Regions from separate parts of the Sphingobium sp. ba1 genome, predicted to be linked through region 3. Evidence: predicted binding sites of a transcription regulator. Region 3 holds the regulator's gene; each other region holds the start of a gene.

Region 1 (5,188 bases), on a different contig from region 3:
CAAGAGGGCGCGCAAGCCATGGTTCCCTATATCGAGCGGCGCCGCCGGTCGGACCCCGATCTGTGGGTCATCGAACTTGACATCCCGGAAGCGGAACGGCTCGCCGCTGAAACAATCTGCTGATCGTTGACATATCGCAATGGCCCGTGCAGAGGCCCGCCCACGCTGAACGCGCAGGTTGCCGCAATCGTCCAAGGGGGGCGGGCGCGGTAAACACGCAGACGGGGGGCGGCCGGTCGTCGGACAAAGTGGGTTAAAAAAGACGACGTTTCCGGCCAAGAACCGCATGATTTTGAGTAAAAATGAGTTTTCGTCTAAGAGCTGCGATTATCGCGGCCTTTGCTTTGTCCGCCGCTGCTGCGGTCACGGCATCCGACATGTCGATGGCCGGTGAAGCCATCCCATCTTCGGTGTCCCTGTCCAGGGACAATGCGCTGACCACAGCGCCTTCAGCCGGTGCCAAGCCCGCCGTCACCTTTGCCGCGCCGCGCGAGATCGTGCAGCCGCTGGCTTCGGCCCCTAAGGCCGACAATGTTTCTTCCACCTTCTCCGAGATGCAGGCCGATAGCCTCGCTGCGCTGGTCGATGCCCAAGGCACGCCCGAACAGCTGGATGGCGAGATGCAGTGCCTGGCCGGAGCGGTCTATTTCGAATCCAAGGGCGAAAGCCTGGAAGGCCAGCTGGCCGTCGCGCGCGTGATCATCAATCGCGCCGAGTCCGGCCGGTTCGCGAGCAGCCTGTGCGGCGTCGTCTATCAACCGAGCCAGTTCAGCTTCGTGCGCGGCGGTGGCATGCCGCCGATCCGCACCGAAAGCCGCAGCTGGCGTCAGGCCGTTGCCATTGCGCAGATCGCCATGGCCGACGCTTGGGACAGCCGGGCTGAAGGCGCGCTGTTCTTCCACGCCCGCCGCGTATCGCCAGGCTGGGGCAAGGCCAAGCTGGCGATGATCGACAATCATATCTTCTATCGCTGAGTACTGTGGAATGTGCCGAGGCACATTTGGGTACACATCAAAAAAGGCCGGTTCGGATAATCCGAATCGGCCTTTTCTTTTGTTCCTGCCTTGTTCTATGATTGCGGCATGAACGCTGCGATATCCGACACCTGCTCCCCTTTGACGGACGGCACCGCTTTGGCCGTTGCGCGGGGGACGCTGCGCCTGTTCTTCCGGCACGATATGAGCGGGATCATGGAGGTGCCGCTGCCCAATGGGCGGCGCGCCGACATCATGGCGATCGACGGGGCCGGGCGGCTGACCATTGTCGAGATCAAGTGTAGCCGGGCGGACTTGCTCGGCGACATGAAATGGCCCGATTATTTCGACTATTGCGACCGCTATTTCTGGGCGGTGCCGATGGGGTTCGACGTGACCCTGTTTGATAGCGAAGCGCTATGGCCCGCCCGCACCGGGCTGATCGTTGCCGATCAATATGATGCGGAGCTAGTCCGGCCCGCGCCGATCGAGCCGCTGGCGGCGGCGCGGCGCAAGGCGGAGACGCTGCGCTTCGCCCGGCGCGCGGCACGGCGGCTGACCGCGATCAACGACCCGGATCATGCGGCGGAGATTGGCTGGTAGGGCGTGAATGCGTTCGGATCGTCATGCTGACGAAAGTCAGCATCCATTGGCTCTACCGCTGAGCCTCTCTCCAGGAGAGAGGCTAATGGATTCCGGCTCAGGGCCGGAATGACGGCTATTGTGGGGGCAGCTTAGGGAGTCAGAAAACCGGGCCCTGCACCGGACCGGCCGGCTTGGCCGCTGGCTTGGCGGCGGCGAGCGCTTCGATGAGGCCAGGGGTGCGGTTGTCGCGGGCGGCATAGTCGCGCGCGGACATGCCCGCGATGCTGTCGCGCTTGTCCGGGTTCGCGCCCTGCGCCACCAGCAGGCGGACCAGGCCGAGGTCGCGCAATTGCACGGCGCGGATCAACGGGGTTTCGCCGCTGCCATTCGTCTTGTCGACCTGCGCCTTGTTGGCGAGCAACGTCTGCACGCCTTCCTCGAACCGGCCCTGCACCGCGTCCATAAGCGGGGTGTTGCCATCACTGTCGGTCAGGTTGGGGTTCGCGCCCTTGGCGAGCAGGAAGGACAGCCAGGTCGCGTCGCGGCGCGCGACCACGATATGCAGCGCGTTTTCGCCACTGTTGATGTCGCGGCTGTTGATCACGGTGGAGCCGGGTTTCTGGATCAGGTCAGTGACCTTCTCGCCATCCTTGTCCTTGACGGCCTTCAGGAAATTATAGGCGTCGGAAAATTGCGCCTGCGCCGCGCCGGGCACGAGCAGCGCCGCCGCGATCATGGTCATCATGGCAGAAACAAACCTGGTCTTCATCATCGCGCCCCGTTGCATTTGCAAATCCATCCCTAGCAGGGCATGGCTGGCCACGCCATGAACAAAGCCCGGATGCTCTTCACCCTATCCTGCCTCGCCCTGCTGGCTGCCTGTAATATGGGCGCTGGCGGCAATGCATCAAGCGGGGCATCAAGCGGGGCATCAAGCGGCGACAGCGTGCAGGGCGAACTGGCCGGTGCGCGCATCGGCGCGCCCTTCACCCTGACCGATCAGGACGGCAAGCCTGCGCGCTGGGACGACTATAAGGGCCAGTATCGGATCGTCTATTTCGGCTATACCTATTGCCCCGATGTCTGCCCGGTCGATCTGCAGCGGATCATGCAGGCCTTTGCCCAATTCGAGAAGGCCGCGCCACAGCGTGCCGCCAAGGTGCAGCCGATCCTGATCAGCGTCGATCCCGCGCGCGATACGCCCGCTGTCCTAAAAACCTATGTCGCGGCCTTTCATCCGCGCCTCATCGGCCTGACCGGGAAACCCGATCAGATCGCCAAGGTCGCCAAGGATTTCGTCGTCATCTACAATAGCGAGAAGGTCGCGGGGGCGAGCGATTATCTGGTCGGGCATAGCCGCACGCCCTATCTGTTCGATCCCGACGGCAAGCCGGTGGCGCTGGTCCCGGTGGATGATCCCGGCACGCCGGACGTGGACGAGGGCGCGCCGGACAAGGTGCTGGCGTTCTTGCAAAAATGGATCAAGTGACACCCTTCTGGGAAAAGCCGCTCGACAAGCTCGATCGGGCTGAGTGGGAAGCCCTGTGCGACGGGTGCGGCAAATGCTGCCTGCATAAAGCCGAGGATGAGGATAGCGGGCGCATCTATCCCACCAATGTCGCCTGCCGCTTGCTCGACCGGCAAAGCGGCCAGTGCAGCAATTACAAGGACCGCCGCAAATTCGTGCCCGATTGCGTGCGGCTGACTCCGGCCAAGGTGCGCCAGATCAGCTGGCTGCCGCGCACCTGCGCCTATCGGCTGCGCGGGGAGGGGCTGCCGCTGCCCGATTGGCATTATCTGCTGTCCGGCGACCGGGAAGCGGTGCATCGCGCGCGCGAATCGGTGCGGGGGTGGACCGTGGCGGAGGCCGATGCGGGCGACTGGGAGAATCATCTTGTCGACCGGGATATCTGATCCCGACGCCGCGATCCTGATCGATGGCGTGCCGACGCCGGTGCGGGTGCGCCGATCGTCACGGGCGCGCGCCTATCGGCTGACGATCGACGGGACGCGTGGCGAAGTGCGGCTGTCGATGCCGGTACGCGCGAATTTGAAGCGGGCGCTGGGCTGGGCGCAGGATCATGAGGTCTGGGTGCGGCAGCAATTGGCGCGACAACCGGTGCTGACGCCGCTGAGCGATGGCGCGGTCTTTCCGCTGGAGGGGCGCGAGGTGCGCATCTGCTGGGAGGCGGGGGCGAGCCGCACGATCCGGCTGGAGGGTGACCGGCTGCTGCTGGGTGGCGCGGCGGAATCGGTGAGCGCGCGGGTGCTGCGCTGGCTGGTGCGGCGGGCCAAAGCGGTGCTGGAGACCGAGACACAGGAATTGGCGCGCGACCATGGGTTGATCGTCGCATCGGTGGGCGTGGGCGATCCGCGCAGCCGCTGGGGCAGTTGCACATCGTCGGGCGCGATCCGCTATAGCTGGCGGTTGATCCTGTGTCCGCCAGAGGTGCGGCGGGCGACGGTGGCGCATGAACTCGCACACCTGCTGCATATGGACCACAGTCCGGCCTTTCACGCCGCCCATGTGCGCATTTATGGCGCGGACCCGAAGCCCGCGCGCGCCTGGCTGCGTGCGCATGGGGCCGGGCTGCATCGCTATATGGGGTAGGGGGCATGGCGCGTAAGAAACGCTATCTAACGGCCACGATGGCGGACGGCTATGTCAAGACGATCGGGCCTACGGCCGACCCCTTCACCCATTATTGGCGGATCGTCGCCTTGCTCGACAATGGCAAGACCGAGGTGTTCTGGGGCCATGCGCGATCGCTGGCTGAGGCGAAGAAGAAACGCGCGGCGGCCGAGGATGGCGCGCGGATGCGGGGCTGGAAAAGCTATAGTTTCGAGATAGCGGAGTTGGTGGAGACGGTGCCTTAATCCGTGGGTGATTCTAACCTCGGTGTGGCCACACTCCTGATCCGTCGGCGGCGCACATATGCTCGGCGTCGTTGGGATAGGGCAGGCCGCAGGCGCGGCAGGTGCTATAGTCGCCGAGCTTCAGGCCATGGCCCACCGCGACCCGCTCATCGAAGACATAGCAATCGCCCTGCCAGCGGCTTTCGCTCTCCGGCATTTCCTCCAGATAGCGCAATATCCCGCCCTTGAGATGATAGACGTCATCGAAGCCGCGCGCCTTCACCAGCGCGGTGGATTTTTCGCAGCGTATGCCGCCGGTGCAGAACATCGCGATCTTGGGCGTCCGGCCCTGATCGCGGAGATTTTGCGCGAAATCGTCGAACCAGCCGGGAAAATCGCGAAAGGCGCGGGTTTCGGGGTCGATCGCGCCTTCGAACGTGCCGATCGCGACCTCATAGGCGTTGCGCGTGTCGATGAGGATCGTGTCGGGATCGGCGATCAGCGTATTCCATGCCGCGGGGTCGAGATGCGTGCCCGCCTGGCTTGCGGGATCAAGGTCGCCGACGCCCAGCGTGACGATCTCCGGCTTCACCTTCACCTTCATCCGCGCAAAGGGCGCGCTGTTGGCGGCGGAATATTTGACGTCCAGGTCGGCGCAGCCGGGCAGGGTGCGGATATGGGCGACCAGCGTCGCGACCGCGTCGGCGCTGCCCGCCACCGTACCGTTAATCCCTTCGCGCGCGACGATCAGCGTGCCGCAGGTGCCAAGATCG
Region 2 (5,188 bases), 2.1 Mb from region 3:
CGCGTCCAACCGTTCGCGAACAGCGACGCTGACGATCTTGCCCCATTCGTCCAGCACCACCCGCCGTTCGGGCAAGTCGAGCGCCAATGGCTCACGCGCCAGCCGCGCCTTGTGCAACAAGGCCCAGCAAGCCCAAAGCGGCTTGAGCGCCGTTTCGAGCAATTCATGCTCGCCCGTGCCGTCGATCGCCGCCTGCGCATCCTCATAGGCCATGACCGACGCGACGCGGATCACCGCGCGACTAAAGCGCCAGGCGGTCACCTTACCCTGCGCATTGATGGTCAGGTGGCACGCCATCGCCGCCCGGTCCTGTCCGGCCCGAAGCGAACACATGTCCGACGATAGCTGATGCGGCAGCATCGGCACGACAAGGTCTGGAAAATAAACGCTATTCCCGCGCTTGCGTGCTTCGCGATCGAGCGCGCTGCCGGGGCGTACATAGTAGCTGACGTCGGCAATCGCGACGATCGCGCGAAACCCACCACTATTGTCCGGGTCGCTGTCCGCTTCCGCCCACACGGCATCATCATGATCGCGCGCATCCACCGGATCGATCGCGACGATCGGCAGATGGCGCAGGTCTTCGCGCTTCTCCTCATGCAGCGGCAGGGCAGCGGCGACCAGCGCCTCTTCCTCGGTTGCTTCGGGAAAGACATGGGGGATGCCATGTTTGTGAATGGCGATCAGGCTGAAGCTGCGCGGGGCGAAGGGGTCGCCCAATATATCGGTCACCCGCGCCGAAATGCGCGGCGGACGACCGGACGGCTCGGCCAGAACGAGGTCGCCCTTCTTGGCGGTGCCGGCATCGCTGATCGGCGTATCCTTGCGAATGCGCTTATCCACCGGGCGCAGCCATAATTTGCCGTCGGCCATCTCTTCGACCACGCCCAGCAGCATTTCGGTCGCCTTGGCGAGCTTCTTCATCGGATGCGCGACCCAGCCGCGCCCCGCTTCCTCGGTCCGCGCCAAGATGCGATCGCCGATGGTCAGCGCGCCGCGCTTGCCGCGCTCCACGATGCGCAGGCGCGGCGCGGGTTGGCCTTCTGCCTCCCACCGTTCGGGCGTAGCGATCAGCGTCGTATCATCGACATCGATGATCCGCAGTACTGTAACCTTGGGCACCCCGCCCAGCTTGTGAAAAGCGCGCGCCGGGCCAAGGTCGATCAGCCCTTCGTCAGCCATATCCTTGAGCAACGCCTTGAGCGCGATCTTCTCCTGCCCCTTGAGGCCGAAGGCCTTGGCGATCTCGCGCTTGCCCGCGGGCTGGTCCGATGTGGTGATGAATTCCATCACCTGATCGCGTGTCGGGAAGCCCGCGGGGCGGACCTTGTCCGGTGTCTTGTGCTTTTGGGTTGATGCCATATCCCTAGCTATAGGGACGCCGTCCGTGTGACGCCAGCCCTGGTCCGAACCGCTGTTCTACTGACCCGTTGCCATCGTTCTTTATTTGTTCTAATCTTCGTGATGGCTATCGAAAAAGGCAGAGGCGCGACCGTCAATGGCGAAAGCCATCGCTTCAATCTGCCGCAGCGCGCGGTAGACGGTGACTGGCTCGATCTGGCCATGCTGGAAGGCGCACTCCCGCGACTCCGCACCGAAGTCACGGTCGAACGACCACGCACCATCATCGCCCGCAATGCCTCACCCGACATCGGTTTCGACCGATCGATCAACGCCTATCGCGGCTGCGAACATGGCTGCATCTATTGTTATGCGCGGCCGAGCCATGCCTATCATGACCTCTCGCCGGGGCTGGATTTCGAAACCAAGCTGTTCGCCAAGCCCGATGCCGCCGCCCTGCTGCGCGCCGAACTGGCCAAGAAAAATTACAGCGTCGCGCCGATCGCGATGGGCACCAATACCGATCCCTATCAACCGATCGAGAAGGATTGGCGGATCACGCGGCAAGTGCTGGAGGTGCTCGTCGAAACGCAGCACCCGACCTTCATCACGACCAAGTCCGACCGCATCCTGCGCGACATCGACCTGCTTGCAGACCTGGCGCGTGACAATCTGGTGGCGGTGATGCTCTCCATCACCACGCTCGACCCCAAGGTCGCCCGCACGCTGGAACCGCGCGCACCCCATCCCGAACGCCGACTGGAAGCAATCGCGCAACTGGCGCAGGCGGGCATTCCCGTGTCGGCCAACATGTCGCCGATCATCCCCGCCATCAACGACCATGAAATCGAAAGCGTGGTCGCCCGCGTCGCAGCGGCAGGCGCGCGAGATATCAACTATATCCTCGTCCGCCTGCCACATGAGGTGGCGCCGCTGTTTCGCGCCTGGCTCGACGCGCATCACCCCGACCGCGCGGCCAAGGTGATGGCCATCATCCGCGACCTGCGCGGCGGGCGCGACAATGATCCCAATTTCGGCATCAGAATGCGCGGCCAAGGGGTATGGGCCGATCTGATCCGCAGCCGCTTCGTCAAGGCGCGGCGGAAGGCGGGCTTTGGCGACGATCGGCTGACCTTGCGCACCGACCTGTTCCACCCACCCGAAGGCGCGCAGCCGCGGCTCTTCTGATCAGCCGACCAGCCGCATGCCCGACCGGCGCGTGCGCGTCTTGTAGCCGTCCGCCTTCACATCCATCCGCTCGAAGCGATGAATGGTCAGACCCCGGATCGCACCGATCGCATCGACCTGATCCGCCCCCAGGCTGAACCTGTCGCCCAGGAAGACGCGCGCCGCCTGGCCATCGCTGACCGGCGCGCGCAGGAAGATTTCGCTGCGTCCGCCTTCGGCCTGCCCCAATATCTCGGCAAGCTTGGCAACCGCCTCGGCCGTTTCCACATCGACCGTCAGTTCCATGCGTGAGGCACTGGCGATCTGGCGGAAGGGTTCCACCCCGCGAACAGTAACACGCGGGGTTTCCTCGCCCGGTAGCCGGTCCAGTTCCACAACCAGCAGGGCGCAATCACCGTCGCGCGCCAGTTCTTCGATCGCCTTGCATGCATCTTCCTCGAAACAACTGGCCTGAAACTGGCCGCTACTGTCGGAGAAGGTCGCGTTGGCGTAGCGCGCCCCGCGCTTGGTTTCGCGCCAGCGCACATCTTCCACCATGGCCGCCATGATGGTCATGACGCGCCCTTCCTCGTTGGGCATGCCCACCGGCTGCTGACAGACCGCGCCATAGCTGCGCGCGCCGCGCGCGTCGGCCAGATGGCGGTAGCGATCGACGGGATGGGCGGAGAAATAGAAGCCGAACGCCTCCTTTTCCTGCGCCATGCGATCGGACACGGTCCAGGCCTGATGCGGCGGAATGCGAACATCAGCATGGGGCGTCTCAACGTCGCCGAACAGGCCACCCTGCCCGCTCTCCCGCGCCTGCGCCGCGCTGACGCCGACGGCCAGGATCGTTTCTGCGGCAGCATGGACTCCCGCACGGTCGGGATGGACATCATCGAACGCCCCCGCCGCCGCCAGGCTTTCCAACTGCCGCCGGTTGAGCAGACGCGGCTCGATACGGTCGGCGAAATCATCCAGCGATTTGAATGGCCCCGCCGCATCGCGCTCCGCGACCAACTGGTCCATCGCCTTCTCGCCCACGCCCTTGAGGCCACCCAGCGCATAGCGCACGGCAAAGCCCAAACGCGGGTCTTCGCCTTCATAAGGGACAGCCTCGACCGAAAAGTCCGCCTGGCTTCGGTTGATGTCGGGCGCAAGGCAGGTCAGCCCCATGCGGCGCATATCATCGACGAAGATCGTCAGCTTGTCGGTCAGATGGATATCGAAAGCCATCGACCCGGCGTAGAATTCCGCCGGATAATGCGCCTTAAGCCAGGCCGTCTGATAGGCGAGCAACGCATAGGCGGCGGCGTGGCTCTTGTTGAAACCATAGCCTGCAAATTTGTCGATCAAGTCGAACAGTTCGTTCGCCTTGGCCTTGGGAATGTCACTCTTGGCGGCGCAGCCCTCGACGAAACGCGAGCGCTGCGCGTCCATCTCCGCCTTAACCTTCTTGCCCATGGCGCGGCGCAACAGGTCGGCGTCGCCAAGGCTGTAGCCCGCCAATATCTGCGCTGCCTGCATCACCTGTTCCTGATAGACGAAGATGCCATAGGTTTCTTCGAGGATCGGTTTCAGCAATATGTGGGGATATTCGATCGCCTCCTGCCCGTTCTTGCGGCGGCCGAACATCGGAATATTGTCCATTGGGCCAGGCCGGTAGAGCGAGACAAGCGCGATGATGTCGCCGAAATTGGTCGGTCGGACGGCGGCGAGCGTCTTGCGCATGCCTTCGGATTCCAACTGAAACACGCCGACCGTGTCGCCACGCTGGAGCAGGTCGTAAACCGCGCTATCGTCCCAGGCGAGCGTATCGAGATCGACCGTCACGCCGCGCGCCGCCAAAAGCTGGACCGCTTTTTGCAGCACCGACAGCGTCTTGAGCCCCAGAAAGTCGAACTTTACAAGGCCAGCGCCCTCGACATATTTCATGTCGAACTGGGTCACGGGCATGTCGGACCGAGGATCGCGATAGAGCGGCACGAGCTGCTGCAAGGGCCGGTCGCCGATCACCACGCCGGCGGCATGGGTGCTGCTGTGGCGGGGGAAGCCTTCCAGCTTCATCGCATAGTCGATCAGCCGTTTGACCTGCGCGTCATTGTCATATTCGGCGCGGAACTCGGCAACGCCGTTCAACGAGCGTTCCAGCGTCCAGGGGTCGGTCGGGTGGTTGGGCACCAGCTTGGCTAGACGGTCGACCTGGCCGTAGCTCATCTGGAGCACGCGGCCGGTATCCTTCAGAACGGCGCGCGCCTTCAGCTTTCCGAAGGTGATGATCTGCGCGACATGATCGACGCCATATTTCTGCTGGACGTAGCGGATGACTTCGCCGCGCCGGGTTTCGCAAAAATCGATGTCGAAGTCGGGCATCGACACACGTTCCGGGTTCAGGAAGCGTTCGAACAGCAGCCCCAGTTGCAGCGGATCGAGATCCGTGATCAGCAGCGCCCAGGCCACGACCGACCCGGCACCCGAACCACGGCCCGGACCCACCGGAATATCATGATCCTTGGCCCATTTGATGAAGTCGGCAACGATCAGGAAATAGCCGGGAAAGCCCATCTGAATGATGATGTCCGTCTCGAACTGGAGCCGGTCGAGATAAGGCTGACGGGCGGCGCTATCGATGATCCCCAGCTTGGCGAGCCGGGCGTCAAGGCCCGCACTCGCTAAGTCG
Region 3 (5,188 bases):
CTGGGGGAGCCGCCGCTGGCGCGGGCGACGTTCGTGCAGGTCACGGGCGATGTCCTGTCGGTGCGTGCGGTTCCGGCGCAGCAGATGGTGCGGGCGATGCTGCGGCCGGTCGGCGCGCCGACCCTGCCGCAAGTCATCCGGGTCAATATCGCGGAGAGCGACGTGCCCGATGGGTTGGGCGAGGGTGCGCGGATTCGCTTTCGGGTGCGGTTGATGCCGCCAGCGCCGCCCAGCGTGCCGGGGGGCTATGATTTTGCCGCACGGGCCTATTTCCAGGGCATAGGCGCGACCGACAAGGCGCTGAAGCCGATCGAGATGGTGCGGCCTGCCACAGGTGCGCCGCGGCTGCGGGCGCGGTTGTTTACGCATATTGCCGGACAAGTAGACGATCCGGCGAAGGGCATCGCAATCGCACTGGCGACCGGCGATCAGGGGGCCATTGCCGAGGTGGATGCCGAAGCGATGCGCAATAGCGGGTTGGCGCATTTGTTGTCGATCAGTGGGTTGCATGTGACGGCGCTGATCGGGGCTGTCATCTTTCTGTTGATGCGGGTGATGGCGCTCAGCCGCCGGGCGGCGCTCAACTGGCCTTTGATGCTGATCGCGGCCACGGGGGGCGCGCTGGCGGGGGTCGGCTATACGTTGCTGACGGGGGCGGAGGTGCCGACTGTGCGGTCCTGCATCGCGGCGCTGCTGGTGCTGGGCGGTCTAGCGATGGGGCGGGATGCGATCACGCTGCGGCTGGTGGCGACGGGTGCGCTGATCGTGCTTATCATCTGGCCCGAAGCGCTGGTCGGGCCGAGCTTTCAGATGAGTTTTGCCGCCGTCACGGCGCTGGTGGCCTTGGCCGAACATAAGCGGTTCCGCGCCTTTGCCGCTGCGCGGGACGAGGCGCGTTGGCGCAAGACCGGCCGGATGCTGTTGGTGACATTGGCCACGGGCTTCGTCATCGAACTGGTGCTGATGCCGATTGCGCTGTTCCATTTTCACAAGGCGGGCATGTTGGGGGCCTTTGCCAATATAATCGCGATCCCGCTCACGACCTTTGTCGTGATGCCGCTGGAGGCGCTCGCCTTGCTGTTCGATGTGGTCGGGCTTGGCGCGCCTTTTTGGTGGTTGACGCAGCAGGCGCTGACGCTGTTACTGATGATCGCCCATGGGGTGTCGGCCAGTCCCTGGGCGACGATGTTGACGCCGTCGGTGCCGACGTTCGTTTTTGCGGGGATGATGGCGGGGCTGCTCTGGTGTTTGCTGTGGCGCAGCCGGTGGCGTTGGCTGGGCCTGGGGCCGGTGGTGGCGGGGGTCATCGCGATATTGCTGCTGTCGCCGCCCGACATATTGGTGACCGGCGATGGCCGCCATATTGCGGTGCGGACGCCTGATGGTCGCATGGCGATATTGCGTGCGGGGGCGGGCGATTATGTGCGCGATGTCTTGTCGGAAAGCGCGGGCTATGATGGTGCGCTGGAACCGATCGCGCGCTTGCCGCAGGCGCGTTGTTCGGATGATTTATGCGCGGTTGGGCTGATGGCGGGTGGTCGGCCGTGGCAGTTGCTCGTGACCCGCAGCAACATGCTGGTGGACCGCGCGACCTTCGCCCGCGACTGCGCGGCGGCGGATATCGTCATTGCCGATCGTGGCCTGCCGCGCTGGTGCCGCCCGCGTTGGCTCAAGATCGACCGTCGCCTATTGGCGCGAACCGGTGGCATGGCCATTGATCTGGACCATGCCACCATTCGCATCGTGCGCCAGCCGGGTGACGCGCATCCCTGGATCGCGCCCATCCCCAAGCGATCGCGCCGCTATGCTCCGTCTAAAACGCGCTCGTTCGATGCGCGGCCCCGGCCTCAATTATAGCGGCGGAGCAGTCCGGCCAGTTTGCCCTGGATCTGGACCTGGCGCGGGTCGTAGATTTGCGGCTCATAGGCGCTGTTGGCCGGGTCCAGCCGAACCCTCTGCCCTTCGCGGCGGAAATATTTGAGCGTGGCTTCATTTTCGTCGATCAGGGCGACGACGATCTGGCCCTCGCGCGCGACTTCGGTCCGCTGGATCAGCGCGAAGTCACCGTCGAGAATGCCGGCTTCCATCATCGAATCGCCGGACACTTCCAGCGCATAATGATCGCCCGCGCCGAGCAGCGCGGCGGGCACCGACAACATCGTCTGCCCTTCCATTGCTTCGATCGGGACGCCTGCTGCGATCCGGCCGTGCATCGGGATTTCGATGACGTCATTGGCGGCAATGAGTTGTGGTGCCGACACCTGCGGTTTGGGCGCAATGACCGGGGCCGGGATGCGGTGCATGGCATCGGGCAGCTTCAAGACTTCAAGCGCGCGCGCGCGGTTGGGCAGGCGGCGGATGAAGCCGCGTTCTTCGAGCGCATTGATCAGGCGATGAATGCCCGACTTGGAGCGCAGATCCAGCGCATCCTTCATCTCCTCGAAAGAGGGCGACACGCCGCCTTCTTCCAACCGGGTTTGAATGAAGCTCAGCAATTCCTGCTGTTTGGGCGTCAACATGGCTGCGGTCCTCCGTGGAACGTATAAGGAACGCATAGGAAACAGATGAAGGTTAGTCAAGCGCCGGGTGATCTAGGGCAGGGGCAGAATTTGCACCGTGTCGCCGGTGGCGGCGGGCGTTGAAGCGGCGGGGCGGCGGATCAGACAGTCGGCCAGGGCCATGGCGGCGGTGGCGGCGCTGTCCTGCGAGGTGACCGAGACGATGCCGCCTTCGCTGCGGAAGGCGCGGAGATAATCGTCGCGGTCGCCGGTGGCGGGGAGGGGGGAAGCGAGGCGAGCTTCGTGAAGGAGGGGGAGCGGAGCGCTTGCGCCCGCCATATGGCGGACCAAAGGCAGCAGGAACAGAGTGCCGGTGACGAAGGCCGAGACGGGGTTGCCGGGCAGGCCCAGGAACAGGGCGTCGCCAAGGCGTCCGGCCATCAGCGGCTTGCCAGGGCGCATGGCGATCTTCCAGAAATCGAGCGTACCGCCCGCTTGCGCGAAAGCGGGGCGGACCATGTCATGATCGCCGACCGATGCGCCGCCGGTCGAGACGATGATGTCGGCGTGACGCGCGCGATCAAGCGCTGTGACCATGGCGTCGAGATCGTCAGCGACGATGCCGAGGTCGATGACGTCGCAGGGCAAGGCGGCCAGCATGGCGGCGAGCATGGGGGCGTTGGAGGAGGGGAGCGCGCCCGGCGGGGTTGGTGCGCCTGGCGGGACCAGTTCGTCGCCGGTCGAGAGCAGCGCGACTTTGGGCCGCTGTCCGACGGGCAGGCAGCCATGGCCGCCCAGTATGGCCAGCGCGATCTGGGTCGGGCCTAGCCGCGAGCCCGCTTTGAGCAGGGGTGCGCCCTGCGTGAAGTCCGACGCGGTGGGGCGGACGTGGCGGCCGGAAGGGAGCGGGTCCGCGCTGGCGCTCAGGTGATCGCCGTCGCGGGTTGCGTTTTCCTGGATCAGGATGGCGTCGGCCCCTTCGGGCAAAGGCGCGCCGGTGAAGATGCGGCAGGCTTCGCCCGGCGCGAGCGGTGGCGGTGGCGTGCCGCCTGCGCTGCTGGTCGCGGTGACGCGCCAGGGGCCGGGCGCTTCGGCGGCGCGTATGGCATAGCCGTCCATGGCGCTGAGGTCGGCCCAGGGTTGAGCGCGCTGCGCGATGACATCGTGGGCGAGCCAGCGTCCGGCGCAGCACGTTACCGGCGCGTCCTCGACCGGCAGCCGGTTGGCCAGTGCGAACAGGCGGGCTTGCGCCTCCGTAACGGGCAGCAGGCTCATGGCCTATGCCAGTCGCCCGACTTGCCGCCGGTCTTGCTAAGCAAGCGTACGCCGTCGATCACCATCGCCTTGTCGATCGCCTTGGCCATATCGTAGATGGTGAGTAGGGCGACAGAGGCGGCTGTCAGTGCTTCCATCTCGACGCCGGTCTGGCCTGCGGTGCGGGCTGACGCGGTGACGCGGACGCCGGTGTCGTCCAGGTCGAAATCGATCGTCACGGCGCTGAGCGCGATCGGGTGGCAGAGCGGGATGAGATCGGCGGTGCGCTTGGCGGCCATGATGCCCGCGACCCGTGCGACGGCGAGGACATCGCCCTTCTTGACCAGGCCAGCGAGGATAGCGGCGGCCGCTTCCTGGCTCATGTCGATCCGCCCGTCCGCGACAGCTTCGCGCGCGGTCACGGTCTTGGCCGACACATCGACCATGCGCGCGGTGCCGTCGGGGTCGAGATGGGTGAGATCGCTCATGCGCCGGTCAGCAGATGGCGGGTGGCGGCTTCGACATCGGCCTGGCGCATCAATGTTTCCCCGACAAGGAAGCAGCGGACGCCATGGTCGGCCATGGCGGTGAGGTCGGCATGGCCGGTGAGGCCGCTTTCGGCGACGAAGGTGCAGCCTTCGGGGGCTTTCCCCACCAGTTCATAGGTGCGGGCGAAATCGACGGTGAAGTCGCGCAGGTCTCGGTTGTTGACGCCGATCAGGCGCGAGCGGAGTTTGAGCGCGCGGTCGAGTTCGGCTTCGTCATGCACTTCTATCAGGGCGTCCATGCCGAGGCCGAGCGCAGTGTCCTCTATCTCCGCCATCTGGCCGTCATCCAGGGCAGCGACGATGATGAGGATGGCGTCGGCGCCGAGCGCGCGGCTTTCGAGAATCTGCCAGGGATCTACGATAAAATCCTTGCGCAAGACCGGCAGCGCGCAGGCAGACCGGGCGGCCATCAGATAATCGTCATGACCCTGAAAATAGGGTTCGTCGGTCAGCACCGACAGACAGGCCGCGCCGCCCGCAGCATAGGCCTGGGCATGGGCGGGGGGATCGAAATCTTCGCGGATCAGGCCCTTGGACGGGCTGGCCTTCTTGACCTCCGCGATCAGGCCGAAGCCGGAGCGGGCCGCATCGTCGAGTGCTTTGCGGAAGCCGCGTGGGGGCGTTTGTTCGCTGGCGCGGGCGTGGAGCGCGGCGATGCTGGTTACGGCTTTGCGTCGGGCAACATCTTCGCGCTTGAAATCGCAAATCTCGATCAGCTTGTTGGTCATGTATAGGCAATCCAGCAATTGAGCAGGGCGTTGGCGAGGCCGCGGTCGATCGTCTCGGCGGCTTCCTCGACGCCTTCGCGAAGGTCGGCAACGGCATCGGCGACGACAAGGGCGGCGGCGGCGTTGAGCAGCACCGCGTCGCGATAAGGGCCGGTCTCGC
Region 4 (5,188 bases), on a different contig from region 3:
CTGAACCGGAAGCTCGCAAGCTGCTGTACGTCGCGTTGAAGCCGGACGGCACCTTCGTCTCCGCTAACCACAAGCTGAAGTAAGAAATGATAGGCGCGGCCATATGGCCGCGCCTGTTTTGCCCATCATTGCATTAAGTGATGGGCGGAGCCTTTGGCCTCTAATCTGGAACTAGCTGCGATTTTCAGACTCGAATGCTAAAAGGTCGTTTCGCACCTGAAATCAAGCTGCTAGAGTTCTCTTACGGGGTTCTCCCCTCGCATACGCGCTGTAGTAACTGCGGCGTAAGAGTAAATGTCTGCACATATCATGCCCGCCATGATCATTCGGTAATTCCTGGCGTGACTGGAAGGGAGACCCCGTGCCACCTATGGGCCATATTTTTGGACCAGTGAGTTTCGTGAAGTTGCCGCCGGAGTTGATGAGTGAGGCCAGTCTTCTTGCTCATCTTGGCGTTGGCCGTGCCGAACTTAATGTCATTAGTTGGTACGCCGGTAGGATGTACCATAAATTCGACATTAAAAAGAAGTCTGGCAAGGCGAGGGTGATTAATGCGCCGGATCGTCGGCTGAAGATGTTGCAGAGGAAGATCGCCGATTTGCTGACGCCTCTCTATCGGAGGCGCAACCCTGTTCACGGGTTCGTGATCGGTCGTTCTGTGAAGACCAATGCTCAGTCCCATCTGGGCAGCAAGTTCATCGTCAACTTGGATTTGAAGGATTTCTTCCCGTCCATTTCGTACGGACGCGTGACGGGCGTGCTGCGTTCGCTTGGCATGAAGCGCGAGGTCGCGGAAGCTATTGCGACAATTTGCTGCCTCAATGGGACGTTGCCCCAAGGCGCTCCGAGCAGTCCGATCTTGTCCAATATGGTTTGCTTCCGCTTGGATCGGAGGCTGCGGGAGTTAGCCAAGGACGCCCGTTGCATTTACACCCGCTATGCGGACGACCTGAGCTTTTCCAGCTACCAGCCGCTAATGGGATTGTTCGAAACGACACCACCGGCTTCAGGGCATTTCTCACCGGATCTGTTGTCGGAAAAACTTAAGCAGATTTTCAGCGGTAACGGGTTTGTGCTGAACCCGGACAAGGCTCACTATGCTGACAAGCATTCGCGCCGCACCGTGACAGGCATCCGGATTAACGAGGCTCTCAATGTCGACCGGCGGTTTGTGAGGAATTTGCGGGCAGCCCTTTACTCTGTTGAAACTTTGGGACTGGCCGCCGCCCAGGCAAAATTCAAATCCTTGCATGGTGGTAAAGCTGACGTCGGCCAGCACCTGCAAGGCAAGGTATCGTGGTTGGGGTACATCAAAGGCGCATCTGACCCAGTCTTTCGGAGTGTCGCATCCCGTTTCAACGCTGCATTCCCGCCGCTCGCGCTCGATATTTTGCCCAGTCCCCAAGAAATACGAGAACGATCAGTGTGGCTGATTGAGCACTGGGAAACAGGGGGTGACCAAGGCACGGCGTTTTTCATGAAGGGTGTCGGTCTGGTAACGGCAGAGCATTGCATATCGCCGTCCGGTATAGTTGAGTTGTATCACCCGACGAAGCCGTCGAATAAATTCGCGGCGTCCGTGAAGCATCGATGCCCAGATCGCGATCTGGCCGTTCTCGACCATGCAATCCCCAACAACGAATTCTATGAGCTCGAAACCGCCGGCAAGGCAGCCGCGACAGGCGATGCCACGACCGCGATCGGGTATCCCGGTTATGGACCCGGCGACAGACTGAACATCCGACCTGGCGCAGTTACGTCCCTGCCAACTAAGAGTGCGGTGAAGATGGTCGAGGTCCAGCAGATGCTGACGCCGGGCATGTCAGGAGGGCCATTGCTGGATGTGGATGACCGCGTCGTTGGCGTCGTTCACAAGGGCGGCCATGATCATGGTCGGCAACTCGCTATTGCCATATCTGAACTGCATGCTTGGCTGCCCTGACCTGATTAGCCGAACCGGCTAATCGCGCAGGCGCCGAACCAGCCGTTTCCAGCTTGCTTCACTGTTCATCCAGTCAGGCCGGTCCGGTTGTCGAGGCGTTGGAGCAAATCGTTCAGGATGTCCCCGACAGCGCGTGCAGCGCAGGTGCGATCCGACGGTTTCCATAGCGGTGTTCCAGCAATGCGCGAGGAACCAGCGGTTGAGTTTGTCAGCATCGATTACTCCTGAGTGGCCGCATCTGCAGATGATGAAAAGATTGACGTTTCGGTGGGCATAATCGCCGAGGTTCCGCAGGGGGACGTTCGCCCCCACGTCAGAGGGGAAGGGTCATCTGCCTGCGATCAAAGTGAGGCGGCTGACGTTCCATGGCCACTATAATTGTTTGGGCCAGTTCTACAGCGGCTTGCTCCCGCAACCGTTCGTTCGGCGCCGTCAGTGCCACTCGTGCCCACCCAGGGGCGTTCAGAGGGCTCTGCGCGAGCCAGAGAGGATCGGGCTGTGTCATGTCCGGCAATATGCGAACAAAAAGAGAACATAGCAAGAGCCTGTTCTTCGGCTAACGAAGTTGATGGATGGGCTTGGACTAGCCGAAAGGGGGGGCGGTCCCTCATCCCGGTGCGGCGACAGGTTACGCTGAGGACGTGCCTATTCCTGTCAGTCGTCGGAAAGGAGAGACGCGAAGCCGTGGATCGTGAATGGCATGGCGGCGTCAGGCACCTTCGCCTCACCTGGAACCTCATGCATGAGTAGCAGCATGCCCTCATGTGGAAGATAGGCGCAGCCAAATCCCTTCTCCCGTCGCTGTTGCGCGGCTTCGAGAACGGCTGCGCGGTAGGCGTCATGGACCTTATTTCCGACATGCAGCTTGGTTAGATCGATGAAGCCCAGTGCATCGCCATTCGGGCCCTCTTCGCTGACGCCGAAGATCATGGTTTCATCGGGCATTTCGAATCCTCATTTCATTTCGCGAACATTCGCGAAGTGTGTTTCCAAGCATGACGACATCGGCGCGCGGGGCCTCGATGATCATCTGGTCGCGCGCCATTGCGCCTTTAATCGCGGCCTCGACCGCGAGGCATAGCAAAGCTGTGCTGTTCGCTTGCATCTGGATCTGTGCGGCCTTTCGGCTTGATGGCTAATTCGAACTTGATGTCGCTCGCCTGCGAAGCGATCCCGCGAGTAACTGCCTCAGATAGGTAGGTTCCCTCCGCATCGCCCCCGGTGATTTCAGATTCCCGATCGAGGCCATTGGGCACCGGCTCTGGCGCTCGAGAAGCAAGGCGTTCCAACCGCGCATCCAATGCTGCAGCGCCAGGGCCACCGGTTCGCGCCCAAGTAGCCCCTAAATCGATCCCCGCCCGATGGAATTCTGACACTCGCTCATAACGGCCGACGGCTGCCATCGTGATGTCCTTTTGACCCAGGCCGTCCTTTTCCAGTGTTCGGATGCCCATGCTGGATACGAGCTCCTGAGCGGGCTTGGCGATCGCCATGCCTCGGCTGACGCTTAGGACTCCGCCTCGGCCGATCAGTTCGAGGCCACGCGCCTCTTCCTGAGTGGCGACGTCGTAGAGGATCATCCGGGCTTTTTCATTTGGCGAGAGGGCCCCATTCGCCGCCTCGTAGATTTCCGCACGGACAAAGGCGCGTTCGGTCGCCGCAAACCGGTGCTCGTTGAGAGGCATCCCGGCATCGCCAAGGGTCAGGACCGCGCGTTCAAGGGCTGGATCAACAGCGATCGTATCGTCGCGGTAGCGAAGCTTGTCCTGAACGGTCCGAATTTCAGCGGCGGCGCGGACCAACTCAGCACGCGTCAAAGTCCGGAAAGGGCGATACTCTTCCGCCTGAGGGCCGGTGGCCATCTCCAGCCGCGCCAAATCGAACGCTTCAACGCCGGAAGCCGCGGCTGTCTTCGCCGCAGCGCCTATGGCAGCCGTCGTGGCATTCTGTTGTTCCTTCGGCATCGCGTGCCGTTCAGGCGCATCAGACAGCCATTCCTCAATTACTCTGAAGTCCATTGTAATGCTTCCCTGCAAGACCGGGAGTAATTGTCTCAGACCGATTGGGCAAATTCCAGACCCCCTTCAGCACAGGTTGCATTGGATATGGAACAGGCTGCTTCGAATCCTCCGGAAAGCGGCTTATGCGCCGCAGTTATCGGCGGCGTTGGATTGAACCGATGGGATGACCAGGCTAGTCCAATGGGGGACTATTCTTGATGGACTTCAGCGCTTCCGAGGCAAGATAGAGTTCGTCTTGGGCTGCCTCCCATTCACAGCGGGCTTCATCCCAGCGCCGCTTAGCGATGAGCAGGCGATCTTGCGCTTCCTGTTGTTTATTCCGTGTACGGGTGCGTTCCCTCGTTCGGCTCAGCGGCAACCGATAGACGTCGTTGTCGGTCAGCTTTCGACCGCACGACTTTGGGCTATGTTGATTGCGTATGTGGGCCCATGATCCTTGCAGCTTGTGGACGGAATTGCCGCAGCGCTTGCAAAACCATTCGCGCTCAATGCGATCGGCCCTCACAGCAGCACTCCGATCATCAGGCCGACGAGCATCCATGCGAGGCCGGTCATGACTTGCACGGGATCGCGCCAGTATGCGCGTTCAATTATGGCGGAGCTGCCGCTGGCCACATCCCTGAGATCGTCGCGACACCCGGGATAGGGATATTCCTCATCCAGATGGTTTGCCAGACGTTCGAACGCGGCTTTCTTGTCGGGGGGAATATTCCCGGGCATGCTTTCCTCAATCGCTATCGACTATACGATAGTAATCGTCGGATTTCCCGGCGAGACCCTCGTTGAGCTTTTGCACTGGTTTGCAACAGGACCGCGGGTTCGGATTTGCGGCGGTCAGGCATCGCACCTTGGCGGTGGACGCAGCTGGCACATGCACCCTGCATGGGATATTATCGGCACCGACGCAGGAACGTCGCAGGCGGGCTGAACATTTCTAAAATGGACCGGGATCCACGGAAGGGATGGAGCGGCATGATTATCACCCTCTCTGACCCTTTAGCGGGAATCCGAGAGCGCAAGGCTGCCTTGGGTATCATCGATACCCCAGAGCGTACCGATGCCATGCGCAATAGCGGATCGCGCCGAACAGCGCGCAAGGTTAGCGTCCGCGCTCGTGGTGTAATTTCCGGTGTAGATTGAGGTTGTCGCATGGGGTGGGGCATGCCCCACCCCATGCGATTTCGATCTCGGTGGCCACCGGGCTCATCGGTAAGGTGGAGTTACC

What was found. The regulator LexA, encoded in region 3, represses DNA repair genes until DNA is damaged. The targets are predictions, from matches to a motif close to GTTCCNCNCTTGTTCT.
Region 1: the regulator LexA is predicted to act here: its motif matches at 1,056-1,071, upstream of IL54_RS00175 (MmcB family DNA repair protein).
Region 2: the regulator LexA is predicted to act here: its motif matches at 1,439-1,454, upstream of IL54_RS08055 (PA0069 family radical SAM protein).
Region 4: the regulator LexA is predicted to act here: its motif matches at 2,461-2,476, upstream of IL54_RS25565 (DUF6771 family protein).

What each region holds. Positions count from the first base shown of each region.
Region 1 covers NZ_JPPQ01000006.1:14,295-19,482, forward strand. Annotated here, with positions in the region: gene IL54_RS00165 (DUF1491 family protein) at 1-123, shown strand, start outside; gene IL54_RS00170 (cell wall hydrolase) at 303-974, shown strand; gene IL54_RS00175 (MmcB family DNA repair protein) at 1,083-1,577, shown strand; gene IL54_RS00180 (ankyrin repeat domain-containing protein) at 1,717-2,304, opposite strand; gene IL54_RS00185 (SCO family protein) at 2,371-3,048, shown strand; gene IL54_RS00190 (YcgN family cysteine cluster protein) at 3,036-3,473, shown strand; gene IL54_RS00195 (YgjP family zinc-dependent metalloprotease) at 3,430-4,170, shown strand; gene IL54_RS00200 (hypothetical protein) at 4,176-4,436, shown strand; gene trhO (oxygen-dependent tRNA uridine(34) hydroxylase TrhO) at 4,450-5,188, opposite strand, start outside.
Region 2 covers NZ_JPPQ01000069.1:1,031,913-1,037,100, forward strand. Annotated here, with positions in the region: gene rnr (ribonuclease R) at 1-1,362, opposite strand, end outside; gene IL54_RS08055 (PA0069 family radical SAM protein) at 1,465-2,529, shown strand; gene dnaE (DNA polymerase III subunit alpha) at 2,530-5,188, opposite strand, start outside.
Region 3 covers NZ_JPPQ01000069.1:3,122,361-3,127,548, reverse strand. Annotated here, with positions in the region: partial or broken gene IL54_RS18385 (ComEC/Rec2 family competence protein) at 1-1,857, shown strand, start outside; gene lexA (transcriptional repressor LexA) at 1,848-2,519, opposite strand; gene IL54_RS18375 (molybdopterin molybdotransferase MoeA) at 2,592-3,773, opposite strand; gene moaC (cyclic pyranopterin monophosphate synthase MoaC) at 3,770-4,240, opposite strand; gene trpC (indole-3-glycerol phosphate synthase TrpC) at 4,237-5,028, opposite strand; gene trpD (anthranilate phosphoribosyltransferase) at 5,025-5,188, opposite strand, start outside.
Region 4 covers NZ_JPPQ01000083.1:239,227-244,414, reverse strand. Annotated here, with positions in the region: gene IL54_RS20475 (DUF6488 family protein) at 1-83, shown strand, start outside; gene IL54_RS20470 (reverse transcriptase domain-containing protein) at 371-1,942, shown strand; gene IL54_RS25565 (DUF6771 family protein) at 2,256-2,447, opposite strand; gene IL54_RS20465 (hypothetical protein) at 2,597-2,887, opposite strand; gene IL54_RS20460 (hypothetical protein) at 2,995-3,960, opposite strand; gene IL54_RS20450 (hypothetical protein) at 4,465-4,683, opposite strand.